One region of the Bacillus sp. AK031 genome, then DNA from elsewhere that is predicted to be linked to it. Evidence: riboswitches for the same ligand, from Rfam matches in the RefSeq annotation. Region 1 holds a riboswitch; the other holds the start of a gene.
The links. A riboswitch is a leader RNA that binds a small molecule or an ion and turns the genes downstream of it on or off. The one in region 1 is predicted to bind FMN.
Positions count from the first base shown of each region.

Region 2: it holds a riboswitch for FMN, as region 1 does, so the genes downstream of both, ribD (bifunctional diaminohydroxyphosphoribosylaminopyrimidine deaminase/5-amino-6-(5-phosphoribosylamino)uracil reductase RibD) here and M1E09_RS07360 (ECF transporter S component) in region 1, are expected to answer to the same signal.

Region 1 is NZ_CP096424.1:1,479,466-1,482,626, forward strand. Features, by position in the region: gene M1E09_RS07355 (peptidoglycan DD-metalloendopeptidase family protein) at 1-858, shown strand, start outside; FMN riboswitch at 1,233-1,370, shown strand; gene M1E09_RS07360 (ECF transporter S component) at 1,516-2,082, shown strand; gene M1E09_RS07365 (ferredoxin) at 2,219-2,467, opposite strand; gene M1E09_RS07370 (helix-turn-helix domain-containing protein) at 2,708-3,161, shown strand, end outside.
Region 2 is NZ_CP096424.1:1,662,502-1,665,662, forward strand. Features, by position in the region: gene M1E09_RS08365 (NUDIX hydrolase) at 1-251, shown strand, start outside; gene M1E09_RS08370 (hypothetical protein) at 371-1,051, shown strand; gene M1E09_RS08375 (four-helix bundle copper-binding protein) at 1,123-1,443, shown strand; FMN riboswitch at 1,592-1,734, shown strand; gene ribD (bifunctional diaminohydroxyphosphoribosylaminopyrimidine deaminase/5-amino-6-(5-phosphoribosylamino)uracil reductase RibD) at 1,869-2,960, shown strand; gene ribE (riboflavin synthase) at 2,965-3,161, shown strand, end outside.

The sequences.
Region 1 (3,161 bases):
TGTGTAAGTCTGCTTTTTTTAAGCGGCAGAACTGCCCAGGCAGAGGGTAATGGAACATCTTCCTGGATATTTCCAGCAGAAGGATATATCACCGACCATTACGGCACCAGGGGAGGGAAACATAAAGGAATGGATATCGGTGGAGAAAATGGAACTCCGATCTATTCAGTAGAAGAAGGAGTTGTCACGAAATCTTACTATTCCTCCAGTTATGGTCATGTTGTATTCATCAAGCACCCAAACGGGTTTGAAACCGTGTATGCTCATTTGCAGAAACGATTGGCAGAGGAAGGACAAGCCGTTCAGAAAGGTGAAGAGATTGGTACGATGGGGAATACCGGAAGATCAAGCGGAACTCACTTGCATTTCGAAGTGCACAATAGCGACTGGAATATTGATAAGGACCATGCGATAGATCCTTATGTTGTTTTTGGAAAGGGTGAAACAGGACAAACTGTCTTTGCTAAAGAACATGATCCGTATCAGGTTCGTGAAGTGGCCGTGAAAATGGCTCAATTGGAAAGCCTTGAACCTGCCTCAAAGACACACACTGAAAATAAGCAGTTAATACATACAGTGAAAGCAGGGGAAACCCTTTGGAGTATATCGCAAATATATGAAATCAGCATTGCTGAGGTCATTAAATTCAATGAATTGAAAGATTCAACTATTTATCCGAAGCAGCAAATAATGATTCCTGAGAAAAACAAATCAGTCCATCTCGTTAAGCAAGGTGAGACATTGTTTGCTATTGCCGACCAATACAACGTAACGGTTGATAAATTGCTGGTTTGGAATGGCATTCAAAAGGAGGACCCCCTTGTTCCTGCCCAGCAGCTAATAGTTCAGAGGGAATAAATAACCGTTAAGGGAAGGTGCAACCAGTCCTTTTGAAAAATACTTCTTAAAGAAATTTGTTTGGATGTTGTTAATAAAGTTTGACCGTAGGAGATAGCCTGCAGACTCAGCGGGAGGCTCAATGTTGCATTGAGACCCGCTGAGTCGGACGCTCGGAGCGGAAATAAGATAGCAGTAATATCCTTAGAGAATATTAAATCAGGAAAAAACATGTCTTTCCCATATTGCGAAAAATCAGCTGGATAATTCTTCGCTGCAAACAGCCTCTTTCTTTCCAAGCATTTTCTACAATAGAGAAAGAATATCTCGGATTCGAGTTAAAACCTTCACACACTGCCTGTTATTCTGTATAATAAAGATGTATAAAAAAATAGATTCGTCTTCGGGGCAGGGTGCAATTCCCGACCGGCGGTAATGAATGTAAGTCGTTCTGAGCCCGCGAGCCTGTTTTTTGGGCAGGATTTGGTGTGATTCCAAAGCCGACAGTACAGTCTGGATGGGAGAAGATGAAGGTGGAGCCGCGTTCAAAAAAGAAAGAAATGAACGTTTATTCGGGTATGCCTTTATTCTCTCAAGAGATTCTCTTGAGGTTTTTTAGGTTGCTCAGGCAAAACTTTTCTTCTTACGTGAGATGAGTCACAAGAGGGAGAGAGAAGAATGAAAAAGTTTACAACAAGAAGTTTTATCCTTATTGGAATGTTGAGTGCTGTGTCATATGTGCTCATGCTGCTGAACTTTCCGATTCCGCCATTCCCGAGTTTTTTGATGGTCGATTTCAGTGATGTGCCTGCATTGATTGCAGCCATTACATTAGGGCCGGTTGCCGGGATTCTGGTGGAGTTGATGAAGAATGTTCTTGATTATGTCATGACAGGAAGTGACACAGGAATTCCGATTGGCCACTTTGCCAATTTCATGGCAGGCATTTCATTCATTTTACCAGTCTACTTCGTTTACAACCGTATTCAATCGAAGAAAGGTATGTTGACAGGTCTAATTGCTGGTACATTATTTATGGCAGTGCTTATGAGTGTACTGAATTATGTTTTAATTCTTCCAGCTTATAAATACTTCATGAATTTTGAATTGCCTTCTACAATAATTGTTACAGGAATTCTTCCGTTCAATATTTTGAAGGGCATCCTGATTGCAGTCGTGTTTACGCTGTTGTTCACAAGGATGCATGTATGGCTGAATAAACAATTTGCATTTAAACGTGCTTAATAGATAAGCGGCTGACTCATGTCAGCCGCTTTTTAATATGCTCAATGGATGAAAGAGTATTGCATCTGGGGAATGTCACCATTCATACAGAGCAAATAATAAAAGCGGCAGGAGATCCAGCCGCTCAATAATCATTCTATTCAAATTTTAAGGCGTCCCCATCGAATGGTTCATCAGCAACCTTGATGGAATCTGTTGGACAGCCTTCAAATGCATCTATCATATCATCTTCTAGAACATCCGGCACTTCAACTGTACCTGCATTATCATCTAGAGTAACGAATGCAATACCTTCATCATCATAATCGTAAATATCTGGAGCAGCAGCACCGCAAGCTCCACATGCAATGCATGTATCTTTATCAACAATCGTATACTTTGGCAATGAAAAAACCTCCTGAGAAATGGTCAATATTGTTAAGTATTACACATACTACATCCGTTAAGTGTAATAAATATTCATATTATTATTCTAATGGTGAATTGAAAAAGTTTCAATAGTTAAGGTTCCCTTGATTGATAAATTCTATCTATTCCCCTGTAAAGATAAGCAGGAAAAAGTCGCAAATTGTCGGTTTCATGGTACAATTATTTAAATAAGTTCAGATGAAAAAGGAGTCCATGTATGACCTATATAGAGGCGATTTTTCTCCATTGCCTTGCAAAAATCAATGGGGAAAGAACGATTTTTTCCGTTTATCATCTATTAAAAGGGAAACGGTCGTCACAAACTATTCAGGATGCTCACTTATACTCCCTGACATCCATGTTCTATTCATATCCTGCAATCGACAGAAACCGATTTGAAAAAATGGCTGCTGAGCTTGCTGGAAAACAATTGATTTACATGATTGAACCTGAAAAATATATACTGACACAAGAGGGGAAGCGATATTTGAATTCTTTCTTTGAAGTAAAGCCATTCCCATCTGCTTTAAATGGCTGGTTATATGGGAGCACCGTGGAAGTATTCTGGAAAAGGCTCTCTCTGTTGATTCAGGTTCTATCCCATTTTATTAGTGGAGAACAGAGATACTACCCCGTGCAGCGGGATAGTGATATCCAAAATTGGATTAAAT
Region 2 (3,161 bases), 180 kb from region 1:
AAACAGGCCTGGATATTTTAATAGAAAAAATCCTCTATGCCACTACGTTTAAAACAGACCCAAATAGGCAGGTAATCGTCCTTACCTACTTATGCAAAAGCAACAGCAGGGATGTTGTCCTGTCAAAGGAGCATAGTGAATATCTCTGGGCTGACAAAGATCAAATAACCGGATTATTATCCCCTGCCATTATTGATGATTTAGTGAAGAACAGGGTGTTCAGGTTTATAGAGGATTACCCTGGCAGTTGATAGCTCATCCCCCATCCAGCATTATTAATAGATTCATCCTTGACTCTCTTTTATATGTTCTATTAGTCCTCTCAGATTCATAACATGAATAGAACTCTATTAAGGAGTGAACGTTCAATATGAATATCTCCCTTTTTTATCAAAAAACAGGCCGGCTCTATTTAAAGCGGGCTATTGCTTCTTTATTGTCAGCTGTACTTTTAAGCCTGCTGATACCAGGCGTTCATATCCTTTTTTACTTATTTCTCGTGATTTTTGGTATAGCATATATTTGCCTATCTATTATGTATGCTGGCGAAGTTGCCCGGTCAAGGGAAGCTTTACAAAGTAATGCCGTTCCCAGTGAGCACTATCTTATCGCCGCTAAATCGGATTCTACGGCATGCTTTTTTGGTTTTGACGGAGTGATGAAACTGAGAGCATGTAAAAAAAGAGGAATATGGAGAATAGAAGGCTTAAGCGATAGTGAAAAAATAGTTTGTACAAGATGGAAAAATAAAATGGAGTTAGTCACAGGAGAAAATAGTAGGTCTTTCCTTTTCAGTAAAGCCAAAGGAATTTGCTCCTGGAAAGGCACGGATGGAATGGAGGCAGTGATAAAGAGAGAAGGAGAGGGATGGCACTTATTCCTGGATGATAGAAGAATTTGCACTATATCCCGTGGATGGCTGCCGCAGGGAAAACAGCATTTATTTGATCCATCCAGCATCCTCATTCACTTCAAGACAGACTGTTGGGCTGACAATGACTGGACCTTGATATTCGTTCTGATCTTTCTCGATAATTACTACTTGATTTGATGAATGGAATTGTGGAAAGTTTTTCTTCATTTAGGGAAAGTTATAGGAAGACCTGAATAGGAGGGAAATCAATGGATGCTGGATATAAGAACTGCATAAAATCCTGCCTCGAGTGCATGGAGGCTTGCAATGTATGCTATCATGCCTGTTTGAAAGAAGAGGAAAAAATGGCAAAGTGTATTGAGCTTGTCAGGGAATGTGCAGAAATATGCGCGTATTCTGTTGCTGTAATGCAGAGGAGCAGCAAGTTTGCCAAGCAAATTTGTGCAGTTTGTGCAGAAATTTGTGAAGCATGTGGAGTGGAGTGCAGATCATTTGATTACAGACACTGCCAGGTCTGTGCGGAGATTTGTTTTACCTGTGCAGAAGAGTGCAGAAAAATGGCTGGGTGAAGACTCTTACTCCAAGCTTTTGGCAAGGATTCCTTTTATAGCAGGTTCCTATTTGTATACCAAATAGGAACCAGTGATAGGAATAGTTGTAAAGCATTCTGTAATGCAACTCCTTTCCTATTATGGTATAGTAAAAATAATCGAATAGAATTTCCTTCGGGGCGGGGTGAAATTCCCTACCGGCGGTGATGAACAAATGTTCTTAGTCCGTGACCCGGCATTTTTTGAATGACGGTGGATTTGGTGAAACTCCAAAGCCGACAGTGACAGTCTGGATGGGAGAAGGAAAAGTCGCGTAAAAAACATACAGTTTTATACGCTTATTTAATTATGACTATCTCCCTGAGTGCTCCAACCACTCAGGGTTTTTATTTGTCTGCAATATATTTGGGAGATATGTTGTGTAAGGAAGGAGGAAAAAATCCTTGCAGGAAACAGAATATATGAAAATAGCATTGTCTTTGGCCAAAGCGGGTATGGGACAGACATCCCCGAATCCGGCAGTCGGAGCGGTAGTTGTGAAAGATGGAGTGATTCTTGGGATGGGTGCACACCTGAAAGCGGGTGAACCCCATGCAGAAGTCCATGCGATCCGCCAGGCAGGTGCAGATGCAGAAGGTGCAGATATATATGTCACCTTGGAACCATGTGCTCACACCGGCAAAACCCCTCCATGTGCCGATTTAATCGCCAACAGTAAATTGAAAAGGGTATTTATTGCAAGTACGGACCCCAATCCGTTAGTGGCAGGGAAAGGCATTGCCATTCTTAAAAATGCAGGCCTGGAAGTTATAACAGGTATTTGTGAAAAAGAGGCTCTGGCACTGAATGCTCATTTCTTTCATTTTATCCAGAACAAGATTCCATATGTGACACTTAAATCAGCTGTGACACTTGATGGGAAAACAGCCTCATTTACAGGAGACAGCAGGTGGATTACATCAGAACAATCCAGGCTGGATGTACATAAATACAGGCATAACCATGATGCCATTTTAGTTGGAGTAAATACAGTCATTAAAGACAACCCCCTTCTTACCACACGTTTGCCCCGCGGTGGAAAAAATCCCATTCGAGTAGTATTGGATTCTAATTTAAGGATTCCGATAGAAAGCAAAATTTTAGATGTGAAACAAGCAGAAACAGTCATTTTCTGTGGAAGTAAATCTCCAGTTGATAAGAAAAACCTACTGATGGAAAAAGGAGTGAAGGTGGAACAGTTAACTTCGCCTGACCTCCCTGTCAAAAGTGTTTTAGAAAGACTTGGTGAGATGAATATCACCTCCCTTTTTGTAGAGGGAGGGTCAGCCGTCCATTTTTCATTCCTTAAAGAAAAAGCTTATCAGGAGGTTGTCATCTATATGGCTCCCAAATTGGTTGGGGGTGAGAAAGCCTTCTCCAGCTTTGGCGGGGAAGGATTTTCATCCATTTCAGAAGGTGATGAACTGGAGTTTTCTTCTCTTGAAAGAATCGGCAAAGATATCAAGATTATTGCTAAGCCCATAAGGAAGGAGTGAGAGGGTGTTTACGGGAATTATTGAAGAAATAGGCACGATTGAGAGAATAAGAAAATCATCCTCTTCCATGGTTCTGTCGATTTCAGCTGGAAAAGTGCTGGAAGATGTGAAGCTCGGAGACAGTATATCTGTCAATGGTACATGTTTGACTGTAACTGCCTTTAGCACACGCTCTTTTACTGTCGATGTGATGCCGGAAAC